DNA from 4 places in the Hafnia sp. CBA7124 genome. Region 3 is predicted to be linked to each of the others. Evidence: predicted binding sites of a transcription regulator. Region 3 holds the regulator's gene; each other region holds the start of a gene.

Region 1 (4,906 bases), 1.4 Mb from region 3:
CATTGGTGCGGGTACGATCACCTGTAACTACGATGGCGCCAATAAATTCAAGACCATTATCGGTGACGATGTGTTTGTGGGGTCTGATACTCAGCTGGTGGCCCCAGTCACCATTGGCAACGGTGTCACTATTGCTGCGGGCACCACCGTAACGAAAAACGTGGCGGAAAAAGAGCTGGTTTTAAGCCGCGTTAAGCAAACGCATATCCAAGGCTGGAAGCGCCCAGTAAAGAAATAGCTGCTAAATAAGATAGGTTATCCCCGTTAAATCCGGTTGATGATTACATCGGTAATCTATTTTGCACTGTGCCTTGTTTATCAAGGCACAGAACAAAATAAGCAGTAAACAATAATATCCCCATAGGGGAATCGCCCCAATCTCTACAGGCTCGGGGCACCAAATCAGATCGTACGGACATCGACAGAACAGCTAATGAAAGGCTGTTCTTGTTATAGGAATCAAACACTATGTGTGGAATTGTTGGCGCAGTTGCGCAGCGTGATATTGCAGAAATCCTGTTAGAAGGTCTGCGTCGTTTAGAATACCGTGGTTATGATTCTGCGGGTCTGGCGGTTGTTGATCATCAGGGGCATATGCAGCGTATCCGCCGCGTCGGAAAGGTACAGGCTCTCAGTGATGCCGTAGCGGAAAGCCCAATGACCGGTGGAACCGGTATTGCGCATACTCGCTGGGCAACACACGGTGAACCCACTGAACATAATGCGCACCCGCATATTTCTGAACATATTGCCGTGGTACACAACGGTATTATCGAAAACTACGAATCTCTTCGTGCGTTGCTGATTGAGCGTGGCTATCACTTTACGTCTGAAACTGACACCGAAGTGATCGCGCATCTCACCCATTGGGAGCAGCAACAGGCAGGTGGTTCGCTATTAGAAGTTGTTCAACGCGTTATTCCACAGCTGCGCGGTGCTTACGGTACCGTCGTGATGGATGCTCGTCATCCCGATGTACTGGTCACCGCTCGCTCTGGTAGCCCGCTGGTGATTGGTTGCGGGATGGGCGAAAACTTTATTGCCTCCGATCAGCTGGCACTGTTGCCTGTGACCCGCCGTTTTATCTTCTTGGAAGAGGGTGATATTGCTGAAGTGACCCGCCGCACGGTGAAGATCTTTGATAAAGAAGGCAATGCCGTTGAACGCACAGAAATTGAATCCAACGTGCAATATGACGCGGGTGACAAAGGCGCATATCGCCACTACATGCAAAAAGAGATCTACGAACAGCCGCTAGCCATCAAAAATACCCTTGAAGGGCGTTTTAGCCACGGCAAAGTGGATCTGGGTGAACTTGGTGAGAAAGCCGATACGCTGCTGGCGAAGGTTGAGCACATCCAAATTATCGCCTGTGGGACTTCATACCACTCGGGTATGGTGGCGCGCTATTGGTTTGAATCTCTGGCCGGTGTACCTTGTGACGTGGAGATTGCTTCTGAATTCCGCTATCGCAAGTCTGCGGTACGCAAAAACAGCCTGATCATTACGTTATCTCAGTCGGGTGAAACGGCGGATACGTTAGCGGCTTTACGTTTGTCCAAAGAGATTGGCTATTTAGGCTCGTTGGCTATCTGTAACGTAGCCAGTTCGTCGCTGGTGCGTGAATCTGATTTGGCTCTGATGACCAAAGCGGGAACAGAAATCGGTGTTGCGTCAACCAAAGCGTTTACCACTCAGTTAACCGTTTTGCTGATGCTGGTGGCGCGTATTGGCCGCCTGCATGCGATGCCTGAACAGGTTGAGCACGATATCGTTCACGCCCTTCAAGCACTGCCTGCGCGTATTGAACAGATGTTATCAATGGATCAGGGCATTGAAGAACTGGCCGAAGATTTCATGGATAAGCAGCATGCCCTATTCCTCGGTCGTGGCGATCAGTATCCCATCGCAATGGAAGGGGCTCTGAAGCTTAAAGAGATCTCCTATATTCATGCAGAAGCCTATGCGGCTGGTGAACTCAAACACGGGCCACTGGCGCTGATTGATGCCGATATGCCGGTGGTTGTGATTGCGCCAAACAACGAACTGTTGGAAAAGTTGAAATCCAATATTGAAGAAGTTCGCGCGCGCGGCGGTTTGCTGTATGTCTTTGCCGATAAAGACGCTGGTTTCACCGATAGCGAAGGGATGCGCATTATTTCTCTGCCGCACGTAGAAGAGGTCATTGCACCGATCTTCTATACCGTTCCGCTTCAGCTGCTTTCGTATCATGTGGCGCTCATCAAAGGCACTGATGTCGATCAGCCACGAAATCTGGCTAAATCGGTAACCGTTGAGTAATCCCATCTCTAAGCCCCGTTCGCGGGGCTTTTTCATTTTTCTCCGCCAACAAACATTTCATTTGTAATAAAACTGTCATATTCCATACATTTTACTGTCATCAAACTGCCTTATTTTCCCTCCTGCACCATACTTAAACTTGATTGTTCACACTGATGCTGATGAATAACACTCCCTGTGGAGGGAATATGAAGCCGATGCGTTCCTTGGTTGTCACTAAAAAAATGGTTACCCATAAGACTGTTGCTGCCATTGTTGCTGCAACTTGCTCTCTGACTACAATGTCTGCATTCGCTGCGACCAGCTTGACCGGTGCCGGTGCGACTTTCCCCGCGCCTGTTTATGCTAAGTGGGCAGATACCTATCAGAAAGAAACCGGTAACAAAGTTAACTATCAAGGTATTGGTTCTTCCGGCGGCGTTAAGCAAATTATTGCAAACACCGTTGATTTCGGTGCATCTGATGCGCCTCTGACTGATGAAAAACTGGCCGCAGACGGTCTGTTCCAGTTCCCAACCGTTATCGGTGGAGTGGTGCTGGCGGTGAATATTCCGGGATTGAAATCTGGCGAACTGACGCTGGATGGCAAAACTCTGGGTGATATCTATCTGGGCAACATCAAAAAATGGAATGATCCAGCGATCACCAAATTAAACCCAGGTTTAAAACTACCAGATACTAATATTGCCGTGGTTCGCCGCGCTGATGGCTCTGGCACTTCTTACGTCTTCACCAACTATCTGGCGAAAGTAAACGCAGATTGGAAATCTAAAGTTGGTGCAGGTTCTACCGTTAACTGGCCAACCGGTTTGGGCGGCAAAGGTAACGACGGCGTTGCTGCGTTCATCCAGCGTCTGCCAGGTTCTATTGGCTACGTTGAGTACGCTTACGTTAAGCAAAGCAAGCTGGCTTATACCAAGCTGATTTCTGCGGATGGCGACGCTGTTCTGCCAACGGAAGAGAGCTTTAGCAACGCGGCTAAAGGCGCTGACTGGAGTAAATCCTTCGCCCAAGACCTGACCAACCAGAAAGGCGCTAATGCATGGCCTATCAGCTCCACCACCTTCATTCTGGTGCATAAAGATCAGCAGAAACCAGAGCAGGGCGCTGCGGTACTGAAATTCTTCGACTGGGCCTATAAAAATGGCGGCAAAGAAGCGAGCGCCTTGGACTATGCACCGTTGCCTAACGCTGTCGTTGAGCAAATCCGTGCAGCATGGAAGACCAACGTAAAAGACAGTTCAGGTAAAGCGCTGTACTAATGTTTCATCCGCTTCCAGAGCCGATGCTTTGGAAGCGGAACTCTAGTTTAAGAAGAGAATCACATGGCTGATCATCCGTTATCTAAGCCTTCATTGCCCAAGAAAGAATCAAAAATAAGACCACCGAGCAAAAACGGTGACGTTATCTTTGGTGCTCTAGTCAAACTAGCAGCGCTGATTACCCTATTGTTGCTGGGCGGCATCATTGTTTCGCTGTTTATCGCGTCGCTGCCGAGCATTCAGAAGTTTGGCTTCGCTTTCCTGTGGTCCAAAGAGTGGGACGCACCGGCGGAGCAGTTTGGTGCGTTGGTGCCGATTTACGGCACGATCGTCACCTCTATCATCGCCTTGGTGATAGCCGTTCCGGTGAGCTTTGGGATTGCGTTGTTCCTGACCGAACTCGCGCCAAACTGGCTGCGCCGTCCGCTGGGTGTTGCGATTGAGCTATTGGCCGCTATTCCGAGCATTGTTTATGGCATGTGGGGCCTGTTTGTTTTTGCTCCGCTGTTTGCCGAATATTTCCAAACCCCGGTGGGTGATGTGCTTTCCGGTATTCCGATTGTGGGTGACCTCTTTGCTGGCCCTGCGTTTGGTATCGGTATTTTGGCTGCCGGTGTGATTCTTGCCATCATGATCATTCCTTATATTGCCGCCGTAATGCGTGACGTTTTTGAGCAAACGCCGGTGATGATGAAAGAATCTGCCTACGGCATTGGCTGTACGACGTGGGAAGTGATGAGCCGCATTGTTCTTCCGTTCACCAAAAATGGGGTGATCGGCGGCATCATGCTGGGGTTAGGGCGCGCGCTGGGCGAAACCATGGCGGTGACTTTCGTCATTGGTAATACCTACCAGCTCGACAGCGCTTCGCTGTTTATGCCAGGGAACAGCATTACTTCTGCGTTGGCGAATGAATTTGCTGAGGCCGAGTCAGGTCTGCATACGGCGGCGCTGATGGAGTTAGGTCTGATCCTGTTTGTTATCACGTTCATTGTGTTGGCGTTGTCCAAGCTGATGATTTTACGTCTTGATAAGAATGAGGGACGTTAAGATGGCGATGATTGATACGAATGACGCACAGGCTTTAGCCAGTTCACGCCGAAAAATGCAGGCGTGGCGTCGTCAGAAAAACCGCATTGCGCTGTTTTTGTCTATGGTCACGATGGCCTTTGGGCTGTTCTGGCTGGTGTGGATTTTATTTTCGACGATCACGAAAGGCGTTGATGGCATGTCTATCGCGCTGTTCACCGAAATGACGCCTCCTCCAAACAGTGAATGTGGCGGTTTGGCTAACGCCATTGCCGGTTCTGGCTTGCTCATTCTATGGGCGACGGTGATTGGTA
Region 2 (4,906 bases), 2.2 Mb from region 3:
AAGAGATCCACGAAACCATTGAGGGCGGTGGCGAAGACATTACCACCAACGTCCATTCGTTTTTAGGTGCCATCGTGCAAATCATGCTGCTGGATATTATCTTCAGCTTGGATTCGGTAATTACCGCCGTCGGCCTTTCAGATCATCTCTTTATTATGATGGCTGCGGTGGTGATTGCAGTAGGCGTGATGATGTTTGCCGCTCGGCCAATCGGCGAATTTGTCGCCCGCCACCCATCGGTAAAAATGCTGGCACTATCCTTCCTAATACTGGTTGGCTTTACCCTGATTCTGGAAAGCTTCGGCATACATGTACCAAAAGGCTACATTTACTTTGCGATGTTCTTCTCGATGACGGTTGAAGCGCTGAATTTGCTGCGTAGCAAAAAAGAAAAAAGCACCGATTAACATCAGATTATTCATACACAAATAAAAAAGGAGAACTCTCGTTCTCCTTTTTTATTAACCTATCTGAGCACAGTCTTTCTTATCCATCACAAAGATATGTTCGAGCTGCTCAACGTGATATACGTACATGATTTTCATATTGTAATGGCGAATTCCTTTCTCTTTGCAGTGTGCAATAAAATCATCTTTGGCATGTTTGGCTAAAGTGCTTTCAATCGGCTCATCCGATGGCGGAATAACACGGAAAACAAACACCAGCGTTTTCCCTTCCAACCTGACCCGACGCAGCTTAAACATGCTGTCTGAAGTATCAGCTTGCGGAGTCGTATCCACATAGCGTTTCAGCATTTCACGGCGATATTCAATCCACTGCAGCGGATCTTCTTTTTTCTTTTCAATCCAACGAAACGCATACCCGCTGCTCAGTAAAGCCGCCAGTAATGCAATAAAACACAGTAACCCAACTGGTTTGCATCTACGCTGCGCCAGCCACAGCGGTCGTTCGATACCACGATAGAATTGGGTATTCGCAACAACACCGAATAAAAAGAATAACGAAAACAATGTCGATATAACGAGATTAAACGTCGTGCCATCAATAAATAAATACAGCAGCATGGCGTGAAAAGCAGCGAATAATATCCAACTGCAGACCGTTGGATATTTAAACATGCCGAGGAGTAAAAGAAGTGTTGCAGGGCCATACACCAGACAAGCGACGCGGTAGGCATTTTCATGCATGCTTTCCGGATACACCAATACCGTTAGTAAGGTAATAAATACGACACTTGCTGCAGCCATTATCCCGCAAAGTCGATAAAAACGGAGATGCTCTCCAACTTCATTTTCAATAAGGGATTGTTTATCTGCTGGACTATTTTCTTTCATAAGATAACGCGCAATACATACTGCCTATGAAAATACTTATAGCCAAAACATAACATGCAATAAGGTATTACCGCAGAGTTACTTTATCTAAACGCCATCTATTTTTTAGGAGGCGTGCCAAGAAGCACCCACCTCCCCACCGTTAAATATGGGCGGAACCCCACCCAATGACCAATGCTATTCCTTATATAATAAGTATAAACAGCTACTTAATTCCCATCGCATTACGCATGGTAAAGAACAGATCGGTTTGATCGGTCAAGCCAACCACGTTACCCGCATGTGGCCCATAGGCTGCGACACGAAGCTGAGTTCCCGTATGTTCCTGTGAGTCACCTTCAGAATTGCCGTAGCTAATCGCCATCACCGCACCATCTTTGGTCGTTAACGCCTGAGTCAGCCCCGGCGCTTTACTATCGGGTGCAATAATCTGGCTGGAATGGGCATGGTCTGCGGTCACAATCACCAAGGTATTGCCCTCTTTGCGCGCAAATTCTAATGCTTTTTGTACCGCTTCATCTAAGTCAACGGTCTCACCGAATTGCCCACAGGGATTAGCAGCATGATCTTGTTTATCGATCGACGCCCCTTCTACCTGCAAGAAGAAACCTTTTGGATTTTTATCTAACAACGAAATCGCTTTTTCTGTCATCTGCGCCAGCGTCGGCGTAGAAGCGCTGCGTTCAGGATTAACGCTACAGGTTACCGGCGCGCCATCCAGATTCCCGTGATAGGTCGCTTTTGGCCCCTGCCAGCGTACCGGCATGTTGCCTTCAGAAAAGAGCCCCAGAACCGGCTTTTGCTGGTCAGCAATGCTCAGTTTGTTTAACTCATCCAGATTCGTGACCACCTGGTAGCCAAGCCCTTCGGCCTGCTGCATCAGCGTTTTGCCTTTCCAATCGCCTGAATTTGCCGTTTCAGAGAAAGTTTTGGCCCCACCGCCCAGCGTCACGTCGGCGCGGGTCTTTAAAAGCTGCTCGGTAATAGAGCCTTCACCGCCATTTTCCAACGCATTCCCTGGGCACAGTTCTAGCGTTTTGCTTGGGCCATAGCATTTCCGTGAGGTTACATGAGATGCCTGTGCCGCAGGCGTGGCATCCTGCAACTCTGCCGTTGAGACGTTGCCCGTGGCTTTTCCCGCTGCTTTCGCCATCTCTAATAGGGTGCGATGAGACTTACCGTTCACGTCTACGCCCAGAGCCCCATTGTAGGTTTTCACTCCGGTGCTCCACGCGGTCGCAGAAGCCGCAGAGTCTGTGACATAGTCTGGTTTATGGCTTTTCTTATCCAAAGAGTAATGCGTGTATTGCCCCGTCAGCGGCAAGGCATCAATTCCTTTAAATTGGCCGCCAGCGCCTTCGGCATAGTTACGCGCAGAGGTAATTTCAGAATCCCCCATACCGTCGCCAATCAGCAAAATGACATTTTTAGCCGTTTTATTACTTAAAGAAGCAATGAGTGCGGTCGTTTGATCCTGCGTCATGCGTCGTGCACCACCAAACTGGGTGATATCCCCTTGGGCTGCTCGCGCCGTTAAATCAGCGACAGCCGGATTAGCGGCCTGCACCGGTGGCATTAACATCATCAGGCTTAACATCGACAACGAAAAAATTTTATTAGAGGCCACTTCACTATCTCCTTGTAAATAAATACTCTGCATATACGCGTCGCGCTTCAAGATGCAGGCAGTATAAGAAGGCTTAGTGAAGGTTTTGTGACGGAGTTGTTCTAGAAATATGACAATGTGGCGTAATCTCGAAATATCGAGGTAAATATATACCCAAAATAATTGGAGTTGGAGTTGGAGTTGCTTCAAGTATGAAGGGTATAGGCCCATATAATCTTGCTAAAGTAGTAGCAGAAATAAAATGAGGATGACGTTCCATCCTCTAAGAACACGTTCCATACATGAAGGATGCTCAGCTATGCAATATCACCGCATTCCACACAGCTCGCTGGAAGTTAGCGAACTGGGCTTAGGAACCATGACGTTCGGGGAACAAAACAGCGAAGCTGATGCCCACGCACAACTCGATCTGGCGATTGCCAGCGGAATTAACCTGATTGATACCGCAGAAATGTATCCGGTGCCGCCTCGCCCAGAAACTCAAGGTCTGACCGAGTCCTATATTGGCAGTTGGCTAGCCAAACGAGGCAACCGTGAGAAAATTGTGCTGGCGACGAAAATCACCGGGCCTGTGCGCAACAACGACAGCGGTATTCGTCCTGAACAAGCTCTCGATCGTAAAAATATACGCGCCGCGCTGGATGCCAGCTTAAAGCGGCTCAATACCGATTATGTCGATCTTTACCAACTGCATTGGCCTCAGCGGCCAACCAACTGTTTCGGTCAGCTGGGTTACCGCTATACCGAACAGAAGCCCGCAGTCACGATCTTAGAAACCTTAGAAGCACTGTCTGAGCAAGTTCGTGCAGGTAAAATTCGCTATATCGGGGTTTCTAATGAAACGCCTTGGGGCGTCATGCGTTACCTACAGCTGGCAGAAAAACACGATCTGCCGCGTATCGTTTCCATCCAAAACCCCTACAGTTTGCTCAATCGCAGCTTTGAAGTGGGATTAGCGGAAATCAGCCAATATGAAGGCGTTGAGCTGCTGGCCTATTCTTGCTTAGGCTTCGGCACCTTAAGCGGAAAATACCTCAACGGGGCAAAACCCGCCACGGCGCGTAACACCCTGTTTAGCCGTTTCACTCGCTACACCAGCAAGCAAACCGAAGGTGCCGTTGCTGAATATGTGGCACTAGCGAAAAAACATGGGTTAGATCCCGCGCAGATGGCATTGGCGTTTGTGCGTCAGCAGCCATTTGTGTCCAGCACTTTGCTGGGCGCAACCACGCTGGAACAGTTGAAGAGTAATATTGAAAGCAGAAATTTGGTGCTCAACGAAGATGTGCTGAAGGCTATTGATGAGATTCATAGCCGCTTTACTTATCCGGCACCATAAGTGCTAAAACGGCCCTCCCTTTACCGGGAGGGCACTTAAAACCATTTAAATTTTGCGTTTTCTACGCACCACGTCCCATCCCCAGACGCCCGCGATTGCCAAGGCAAAGACCACGCCGAAGCCCACACCGATCCCCACCACAGGGACACCGATTTTCACCACCAGCGAATACAACCCTAGCATCAGCAGCATGGCGGTGTTTTCACCTAGATTCTGTACCGCGATAGCATTACCCGCGCCTACGCTGTGCCTTCCACGCTCTTGCAGCAACGCATTTAGCGGCACCACAAAGAAGCCGCCGCAAATCCCCACCAGCACTAACAGGGCATAAGAAACCGATGGGCTGCTTTGCATTGCAAACCACGCCACCACAACGCCAATCAAAACGCCCACAGGCAGACAGCGTTTCACCGTGCTAAGCGTAACAAGTTTCGCCGCAGCCGCTGCGCCAATCACAATCCCGACCGCCACCATCGCGTTCAGCAAGGTTGGTGTGGTGTTATCCGTGATATTCAGCACCACTGGCACCCACAGCACGAGCAGGAAACGCAGCGTAACACCGGCTCCCCAAAATAGGCTGGTGCCAATCAGCGAAAAACGTGCTTCCTGATTATTCCATAACACCCGACACGCATTGCCGAAAAT
Region 3 (4,906 bases):
TGTTCAAGAAAAAGCAGTATATCCCGCTAATCCAAATCCTGCGCTTGGCGGCGTTGCTGAATAATCAACGCCAGTCCACCACTACGCCAGAATCACTGGAGCTTGAAACCAACGGTTTTCATTGGATCCTGCGTTTCCCACAGGGTTATCTGCAACAAAATAACCTCGTGCAGCTCGACGTGGAAAAAGAGCAGTCATACTGGAAAGACGTGGAAGGCTGGAGTTTGCTGGTGGAAGAACAGCTGTAGTCACTACCAATGCCCCTCCTTTGGTTGGGAGGGGCGAAAATCAAATCCCCAACTCCGCCCTCGCCTGTGCAATATCTGCCGCCGATAACGGCATATAACCGTCTTGTGACACCTGTTTTTGGCCCTGTGCCGACAGCACGCTGTCCATAAAGGCGGCGGTTAGCGGTGATAAAGGTTTCCCCGGCGCTTTGTTCACATAGATATACAGATGACGCACTAATGGGTAGCGGCCTTGCACAATATTTTCCGCCGTCGGCTCAATCGCTGGACCGCCAAACTGGCTAACCGCCAGCATATGTACGCCGCTGGCACGAAAACCGATGCTGGCGTAGCCAATGCTATTGAGAGAACCCGCAACCGCCTGCACGACCGATGCCGAACCTGGCAGCTCGTTGACGCGTGGGCTGAAATCACCGTTACACAACACCTGCTGTTTGAAATAACCATAGGTGCCCGACGCTGAGTTTCGCCCATAGAGCGAAATTGCTCGCGACTTCCACTCTCCGCCCAAACCCAGCGCTTTCCATTGGGTAATCGGCGTTGAATCACCACAGCGCAGCGTGCTGGAATAGATGCTGTCTAATTGATTAAAACTGATTTCACGCAGCGGATTGTCTTGATGTACCAGTACCACTAAGGCATCTAAAGCGACCGGCACCGCTAGCGGAGGATAACCATAATGTTGCTCGAAAGCCGCGATTTCCGCCGCTTTCATCGGGCGACTCATCGGGCCTAGCTGAGCAGCGCCCGCAGCCAACGCCGTGGGCGCGCTGGACGAACCCGCCGCCTGAAGTTGCACGTTGACATTAGGGTTACTCTGCGAAAAGTTATTGGCCCACAGCGCCATCAGGTTCACCATCGTATCCGAACCGGCACTGGACAAATTCCCCGACAGCATCGATTGGCCTATGGCCAGCGCGGGTAACGAGATAAAACCACAAACGACGCCAATCAGCGCAGCCTTCCATTGTTTGATTTGACGTCCCTGCATCAGATTTCCTTGCTCGGTAGCCCTTTCTGGCCTTTGTTTTTTTGCGTCATGCTCTCACCTGCCAGTGGCACGATGAGATGCGGCGGCAGTGTAAACACAAAGCGCGTGCCCAAGCCAATTTCACTCATGATGTTGAGCGTGGCTTCATGATGATTCAGCGCGTGTTTGACTATGGCAAGCCCCAAACCGCTGCCGCCGGTTTGACGCGAGCGCGCTTTATCGACCCGATAAAAACGCTCCGTTAAACGCCCCAAATGCTCCGCCGCAATACCGGGCCCATTGTCGCTAACTTCAAACTGCGCCCCTTGGGTGGTTTGCTGCCAGCAGACTTCAATTTTGGTGCCGTCCGGCGTGTGGTTCACCGCGTTATATACCAGATTAGAAACCGCGCTACGCAGCTGATCGTCGTTGCCGAACACTTTGAGTTTATCGTTGATGCGGAAGGTGATTTCATGACGACCGTTGCTCAACGACAGCGCCTCACGCTCCAGCATATGCAGCATCACCGGCACATCAACAATTTCATTCAAGGCAATGGGCGGAGCCGCTTCGATTTTAGAGAGAGTTAATAGCTGTTTCACCAAGCTGTCCATGCGCTTGGTCTGCTCTTGCATGGTCGCCAGCGCCTTTTGCCGCACCGGAGCCGCCATATCGTCATCGTTCATCATCTCGAGATAGCCCTGTAACACGGTCAGCGGCGTACGCAGTTCGTGGCTGACGTTGGCAAAGAAGTTACGTCGCGTGCCCTCTAACTGCCGCGTTTGCGTCACATCACGAGCCACCATCAGCAGTTGGCCTTCGGCATACGGCATCACACGAAATTCAACGAAACGGCCATTATTGAGATGCAGCGTGAGCGGACGGGAAAAATCTTGCGATTGCAGATAATGCGTGAATTCGGGGTAGCGCAGAAGGTTAAGAATATGCTGACCATTATCCTCCGGCCAACGAAAACCGAGCAGGTGTTGCGCCAAGCCATTACACCAGAAAATATTGCCTTCTTCGGTCGTCATAATCACCGCATCGGGCAATGACTCAGCGCCGCTGCGAAAACGTTTAATCAGCAGTGCCAGTTCGCGACGACGGCGTCGATTACGCTGCTGCATCTGATACAGCCCGTAGAACAATGGCTCCCAGCTTCCTCGCCCCGCGGGTGGCGTCATACTCCGATCGACCCATAGCCAGTGCGAAAGGCGCAGCTGGTTATAGAAATGCCAGCCTAAAAGCGCAGACACCGCAGCCAGCAGGAACCACGGCAAATAGCCGATCAGCAGCCCAAGGATCACCGCCGGAATGCAGCAAAACAGCAACTCCAACAGCAGTCTTTTCCACGATAGGCGTTCAAGCACGATGTTGGCTCTTTGTTCTTAACAACATAAACGGATTTAACCGCATAGAAATAGTCGACATAGTGATACCCAAAATCAGTGAGGCCCGACTAAGGGTCCCAATGCATAATCATACCGTTTACTTAAGCTCGATTTTAGGGGGAGTACACCGATGGGGTCGTAGCGGCGCAAGCCGCCTGAGCGACCCGCGGTGTGCTAGACCCGTGTATCCCGATCTTTTAAACAAGCGTCACGGCATATGCATAGCGGGTTAGAAACGCGCCGAAAAACGATACCCCGTCCCACGTACGGTTTGCACCATTTTATCATGCCCGCTCAGCTCCAACGCTTTGCGCAGCCGACGGATATGAACATCCACGGTGCGGTCTTCTACATAAACGTTAGTGCCCCAGACATGATTTAGCAACTGCTCGCGGCTATAAACGCGCTCGGGATGAGTCATGAAAAAATGCAGCAACTTAAACTCAGTCGGTCCCATATCCAGCGGGGCTTCGTTGGCCATCACGCGATGTGACGTCGGATCGAGACTCAGCCCCTGCACTTCGATCACCTCTTCCACCGCCATCGGAGAAATACGGCGCATCACGGCTTTAATTCTGGCCACCAGCTCTTTGGGCGAAAAAGGCTTGGTGATGTAATCATCTGCGCCCACTTCCAAACCGCGCACGCGATCTTCTTCTTCACCGCGAGCGGTCAGCATCATCACAGGAATTTCACGCGTTAACGCCTCGCGCTTCATATGTTTGATGAACTGGATCCCAGAACCGCCCGGCAGCATCCAATCCAGCAGCACTAAATCAGGATAAGGCTCAGAAAGCGAGTTCACCGCGCTGTCATAATCTTCGGCTTCAACCGGTTGGTAGCCGTTTTGCTCTAAAACAAAACACACCATTTCACGAATTGGCGCTTCATCTTCTACTACCAATATGCGTCTGGCCATTGTTAATCCTGCTTAAGTTTGGTTGCGGGCGCCATTATGCGTCAGATTTATGACAGATTTATGAAAAAAAACAATATGCCAAGCATCACTGTAATAAATGGTTTTGTAAACCCAGACTGATTATGGCCTCAGTGCCGGACATAGGTTCACCTCCCTCATAGATTGCGTATAATCGATTTCATTCTCCGTCGTGGCTCACGCTACGCTCAGCAAGGACAGCAGGACTCGCATGCGTCTTATCCATACTTCAGACTGGCACCTTGGTCAGCATTTTTATACCAAAAGCCGTAGCGCTGAACATCAGGCCTTTCTGCGCTGGCTCATTGAACAAGCATCGGCGCATCAGGTCGATGCCATTATTGTGGCGGGTGACGTGTTTGATACCGGTTCACCGCCGAGCTACGCGCGCGAACTGTATAACCGCTTCGTGGTGGAATTACAGGCAACGGGCTGCCAGTTAGTGGTGTTAGGTGGCAACCATGACTCCGTCGCCACGCTGAATGAATCTCGCGCTTTGCTGGCCTGCTTGAACACACAGGTTATCGCCAGCAGCGCGGGCGATTTACAACAGCAGGTATTACCGCTTAAACAACGCGACGGTTCCGTCGGCGCGATTCTGTGCGCGGTGCCTTATCTGCGCCCACGAGATATCCAAACCAGCCTGGCGGGGCAATCTGCCGCAGAAAAACAAAACGCGCTACAGCAGGCTATCGCGGCACATTACCAGTCGTTGTACGATCTGGCCGTTGCCGAACGCGACGCCTTAGGTGGAAATCTGCCGATTATTGCCACCGGACATCTCACCACTATCGGTGCCAGCACGTCTGACTCAGTGCGTGATATCTATATTGGTTCACTCGATGCGTTCCCGGCCTCCGCGTTTCCTCCTGCCGATTACATTGCACTGGGCCATATCCATCGTCCGCAGCGAGTGACCAGCAGCGAGCATATTCGCTACAGCGGCTCGCCGATCCCCCTTAGCTTCGATGAACTGGGCAGCGAGAAAAGCATCTGCTTAGTGGATTTCTCTGGTGCTACGCTGGACAAAGTGACGCTCTTGCCGGTTCCCCAATTTCAGCCAATGCAGCTCATCAAAGGCAGCATTGAGCAAATCGAGCAACAACTCGCCGCCTTTAAACCCATCAAGGCGGATCATAGTGAGAGCGAAAAACCGGTCTGGCTAGATATTGAAATCAGCAGCAGCGCCTATTTAAACGATCTGCAACGTCGGATCCAGCAGCAGGCAGAAAGCCTTCCCGTTGAGGTGATTTTGCTGCGCCGCAGTAAAGAACAACGCTTAAGCGCCCTCACGCGCCAAGACAAAGAAACGCTGAGCGAGCTGAGCGTTAGCGATGTGTTTGAACGCCGTTTGGCACAG
Region 4 (4,906 bases), 820 kb from region 3:
TTAGTGTAGATTTTCAGGATTGATAGGGAGGAAGGGAAAACGATGTTTATGCAGGGGGCGAAAGCCCCCTGTGAAAGGGTAAATATTATTTATGCTGTCCCTGTTTCTCAAGGAACTGAACGCCCTTGTCTGGGAAGTCAGTGAATACGCCGTCAACGTCTGCTTTGTTGTAGATCAGATCGTAAAGCTGGTCACCGTTGCTGACGTAATTTGGCAAGGCGTCAACGCGAATGGTATAGGGATGCACTACCATTTTCGCGGCGTGAGCATCGGTTACCATCTCGGTGAGTTTTGGATTAGCTTGGGTAGCATCTTTGCCCACCAGCATGTGGTAATCCGGCCCAATGCCGTCGGCATATTGCGCAATCTGCTTCATCGCACCCGGTTTAAACATCCAGTCGTAGTCGTAGTTCACCCACGTGCCGTCTGGTTTTTTCTCATAGGTTTCATTCCAGTCGGTATAAGCAATCAGCTGAACCAGTTTGAGATCCATGCCCATCTTAGGCTCTAACTCGGTTTTGATGCGCTTAAGCTCGTTTGGATCGAAACATTGCAGATAAACATTGTCGTTCTTGCCGGTGTAGCCGTATTGCTTCAGCACCTGTAGCACTTTGGTGGAGATGTCTTTGCCTTCTTGCTGGTGGAACCACGGCGCTTTTATCTCTGGGTAAATCCCGATGTTTTTGCCCGTTGAGTGGTTAAGCCCTTGGACAAACTCGATCTCTTCTTCAAAGGTGTGAATGCGGAAATCAGATTTTCCCATTGGGAAACGGCCCGGATAGCTTTGCACGCGCTTGCCGTCTTTAATGTCAAAACCTTCGGTGAATTTCAGCGATTTGATTTCGTCGAGGGTGAAATCAATCGCGTAGTAGCGCCCATCTTTACGTGCGCGATCGGGGAAACGGTCGGCAACATCGGTCACACGATCCAGATAATGGTCATGCAGGACAACTAATTTGTCGTCCTTAGTCATCACCAAATCCTGCTCGAGAAAATCTGCGCCTTGAGCATAAGCCATGGCCTTAGAAGGCAGGGAATGTTCCGGCAGATAGCCGCTCGCGCCGCGGTGCGCAATAACCACTTTATCGGCGGCCTGCGCGCTCATCGCCAGCGTGCCGCTTAATAGCAATCCTGCCATGATGGTATTGAGTCGTAGGGTCATAGAGGTTTTCCTTATTTTTAGAGGTCTATACCCGCCATACTTCAAGCTGCTCATGCGTTGGCTGCGTTCAATCACCCGAATCACTTACCAGAGTAAGTTCATCGGGATTCTTTCTCTTGCGGCTTTCAAGCAACTCGAATTATTTTGGGTCTATTTGGGTAAAAAAAAGGCCGTGACGCAGGAAGCAACGACACGGCCTAGTGAAACTTTTTAAAAATTAGTTCCCGCGGTTTGCCGCGATTTCTTCGTGATGTTTTTTCTCGTTGATCATCACGACTAACAGCAGGATAACGGCGAGAATGCTACCGCCAATCATCACCATAAAGCCGCCGTCCCAGCCGAAGAAGTCAACGGTGTAACCCACGATGGCGCTGGCTGCAACCGAGCCACCTAAGTAACCGAACAGACCGGTAAAGCCCGCTGCGGTACCCGCTGCTTTTTTCGGTGCCAGCTCTAGTGCGTGCAGGCCGATAAGCATAACAGGGCCGTAAATCAGGAAGCCGATGATAATCATACAAGCCATATCGACGCCAGGGTTGCCGGCTGGGTTCATCCAGTAAACGATGGTGGCGATGGTGACCAGAACCATGAAGAACACGCCGGTGGCGCCACGGTTGCCGCGGAACACTTTATCCGACATCCAGCCGCACAGCAGGGTGCCTGGAATACCCGCATATTCATACAGGAAGTAAGCCCAAGAGGATTTATCCAGCGCGAAGTGTTTCACTTCTTTCAGATAGGTTGGTGACCAATCCAGAATGCCGTAGCGCAGCAGATAAACAAACACGTTCGCGATAGCGATGTACCACAGCAGTTTGTTAGGCAGCACGTACTGCATGAAGATTTGCTTAGCGGTCAGCTCTTCTTCGGCTTTCTCAGAATAATCATCCGGATAGTCGTTTTTATACTCTTCAATCGGTGGCAAACCACAAGACTGCGGAGTATCGCGCATCAGGCCGAAAGCGATCAGAGCAACAACAATGGCTGCGATGGCTGGCATATACAGCGCCGCGTGCCAGTCGTTAAACCATGCCATCCCCAACAGGAACAGAAGTGGTGGCAAGCCGCCGCCGACGTTATGCGCACAGTTCCACACGGAAACGATGCTGCCACGCTCTTTCTGTGACCACCAGTGAACCATGGTACGTCCACATGGAGGCCATCCCATCCCTTGGAACCAACCACACAGGAACAGCAGAACGAACATGACCGCAATGCTGGAGGTTGCCCATGGCACAAAGCCCATAAAGAGCATCACGGCAGCGGCCAAAATCAGACCGGCAGGCAAGAATACGCGCGGGTTCGAGCGGTCAGAGACCGAACCCATAATGAATTTCGAGAAACCGTACGCGATTGAAATCCCGGAAAGGGCAAAGCCCAGATCGCCACGAGAGAAACCTTGTTCGATAAGGTACGGCATTGCTAGCGTAAAGTTTTTACGCACCAGATAGTAGGCAGCGTAGCCGAAGAAGATCCCCATGAAGATCTGCCAACGTAAACGACGATAGGTCGGATCGACCTGAGCGTCAGGCAAGCGCTTCGCGTGCGCTGCGGGTTTAAAAATACTTAACATGTAGATATGCCTCCGATGGCTTTCTCTTCTTTATATGTATCCTGAACCGATTCCCCAGTGAGCCCGGTTAAGGTTTGCTGTGTGCCAACAAAAAATAGAACAGCAATGGTGTTGTCTTACGCTATTTTCCGTTCAGTGGTGGTCATTCCATTTTCTTTTTCGAGCGTAGAGTATTCAAACGCGCATTTCGTTACTGTGAGAGATCGCGCAAATTGTTACAGTTTTATGAATGCGATGCTGATTTTGAGCGGTTAGTTAATTTTTTGAAACCAAAAATCACATACATCTAGTGATAATGATCACAAAAATGGTGAAATACGCGCTAATCACTTTCGTTTTGTGCGCGTATTTGCTCCTTATCAAACAATTTCTGTGTGGGTTATGTCTTAATAAGCACAACTATTTATCAGTACATTCATTGTTGTGATTAAGGTCGGGAGCCACACATGCTACAAAGCCCAGCGACACAAGAGACTGATGTCATCATCATCGGGGGCGGTGCGACCGGTGCAGGGATTGCACGTGACTGCGCACGCCGTGGCCTGCGTTGTATTTTATTGGAGCGCCACGATATTGCGACGGGCGCAACGGGGCGCAATCACGGCCTTTTGCACAGCGGTGCGCGTTATGCGGTAACCGACGGCGAATCCGCGCGTGAATGTATTGAAGAAAACAAAATTCTTAAGCGCATTGCTCGTCACTGCGTTGAACGCTCAGATGGCCTGTTTATCACGCTTCCTGAAGATGATTTAGGTTTTCAATCTGGCTTTATCGAGGCCTGTCAAAAAGCGGGTATTGATGCGCAGGCCATCGATCCTAAAGAGGCGCTACGTCTGGAGCCTGCGGCTAACCCCGCTCTGATTGGCGCGGTACGCGTGCCTGATGGCACCGTTGATCCATTCCGTCTCACCGCCGCCAATATGTTGGATGCGCGTGAGCATGGCGCACAGGTGCTGACCTATCACGAAGTGAGCGGATTATTACGCCACGGCGATCGCATCACCGGCGTGCGCGTTATCGACCATAAATCGCGTGAAAGCTATGAAATTCATGCACAAATCGTGGTGAATGCTGCGGGGATTTGGGGTCAGCACATTGCTGAGTATGCCGATTTACGGGTACGCATGTTCCCAGCCAAAGGTGCGCTGTTGATCCTTGGGCATCGCATCAACAATATGGTGATCAACCGTTGCCGCAAGCCCGCCGATGCCGATATTTTGGTGCCGGGCGATACCATTTCGCTGATCGGCACCACCTCAACGCACATCGATTACGATCAGATCGACAACATGATCGTGACGCCGGAAGAAGTCGATATCTTGATCCGCGAGGGCGAGAAGCTTTCGCCTAAATTGGCGAGAACGCGAATCTTGCGCGCCTATGCGGGCGTGCGCCCGTTGGTTGCCAGCGACGACGATCCAAGCGGGCGTAATGTGAGCCGCGGCATTGTGCTGCTCGATCATGCGGTTCGAGATGGCCTAGAAGGCTTTATTACTATCACCGGCGGCAAGCTGATGACCTATCGCCTGATGGCGGAATGGGCGACAGATAAAGTCTGTGAGAAACTCGGTATTACAACCGCGTGTACCACCGCGACCGAGGCGCTGCCGGGATCTCAACATTCCGCCGAAGAGACGCTGCGTAAGGTGATCTCGTTGCCTGCCACGATCAGGGGGTCGGCGGTTTATCGTCATGGCGATCGCGCCGATCGTATGCTGGCGGGCGATCGTCTTAGCAACAGTTTGGTATGTGAATGTGAAGCCGTTACCGCCGGGGAAGTGCGCTATGCGGTTGATTCTCTGACGGTGAATAATCTGGTGGATTTGCGCCGACGTACCCGTGTGGGCATGGGCACCTGTCAGGGCGAGCTTTGCGCCTGCCGCGCTGCGGGTCTGCTTAATCGTTTTAAAGTTACCACGCCGAAGCAATCTATCGATCAGCTCTCTCATTTCCTTAATGAACGTTGGAAAGGCGTGCGCCCAATAGCATGGGGCGACGCGCTGCGCGAAAGCGAATTTACGGCTTGGGTTTATCAAGGTTTATGCGGCATGGAAGCACCCGCGCAGAATCAGGGCGCTCAGGAGAATGACAATGAAATTTGACACGGTAATGATTGGCGGCGGCTTGGCTGGGCTATTGTGCGGTATTCGATTAGCTGAGGCTGGGCAAAA

What was found. Region 3 encodes PhoB, which activates phosphate uptake and scavenging genes when phosphate is short. Its sites were predicted from a motif close to CTGTCATAAAACTGNCNNAT; they were not measured.
Region 1: the regulator PhoB is predicted to act here: its motif matches at 2,363-2,382, upstream of pstS (phosphate ABC transporter substrate-binding protein PstS).
Region 2: the regulator PhoB is predicted to act here: its motif matches at 2,997-3,016, upstream of phoA (alkaline phosphatase).
Region 4: the regulator PhoB is predicted to act here: its motif matches at 2,948-2,967, upstream of glpT (glycerol-3-phosphate transporter).

What each region holds. Positions count from the first base shown of each region.
Region 1 covers NZ_AP017469.1:4,563,730-4,568,635, forward strand. The annotation lists gene glmU (bifunctional UDP-N-acetylglucosamine diphosphorylase/glucosamine-1-phosphate N-acetyltransferase GlmU) at 1-238, shown strand, start outside; gene glmS (glutamine--fructose-6-phosphate transaminase (isomerizing)) at 469-2,301, shown strand; gene pstS (phosphate ABC transporter substrate-binding protein PstS) at 2,526-3,563, shown strand; gene pstC (phosphate ABC transporter permease PstC) at 3,627-4,613, shown strand; gene pstA (phosphate ABC transporter permease PstA) at 4,615-4,906, shown strand, end outside.
Region 2 covers NZ_AP017469.1:811,212-816,117, reverse strand. The annotation lists gene CPY98_RS03815 (TerC family protein) at 1-407, shown strand, start outside; gene CPY98_RS03810 (polysaccharide biosynthesis protein) at 462-1,295, opposite strand; gene phoA (alkaline phosphatase) at 1,501-2,892, opposite strand; gene CPY98_RS03800 (NADP(H)-dependent aldo-keto reductase) at 3,221-4,261, shown strand; gene lplT (lysophospholipid transporter LplT) at 4,307-4,906, opposite strand, start outside.
Region 3 covers NZ_AP017469.1:3,183,985-3,188,890, forward strand. The annotation lists gene ppx (exopolyphosphatase) at 1-248, shown strand, start outside; gene CPY98_RS14695 (PstS family phosphate ABC transporter substrate-binding protein) at 289-1,239, opposite strand; gene phoR (phosphate regulon sensor histidine kinase PhoR) at 1,239-2,588, opposite strand; gene phoB (phosphate response regulator transcription factor PhoB) at 2,839-3,528, opposite strand; gene sbcD (exonuclease subunit SbcD) at 3,758-4,906, shown strand, end outside.
Region 4 covers NZ_AP017469.1:4,006,849-4,011,754, reverse strand. The annotation lists gene glpQ (glycerophosphodiester phosphodiesterase) at 86-1,138, opposite strand; gene glpT (glycerol-3-phosphate transporter) at 1,380-2,735, opposite strand; gene glpA (anaerobic glycerol-3-phosphate dehydrogenase subunit A) at 3,182-4,837, shown strand; gene glpB (glycerol-3-phosphate dehydrogenase subunit GlpB) at 4,827-4,906, shown strand, end outside.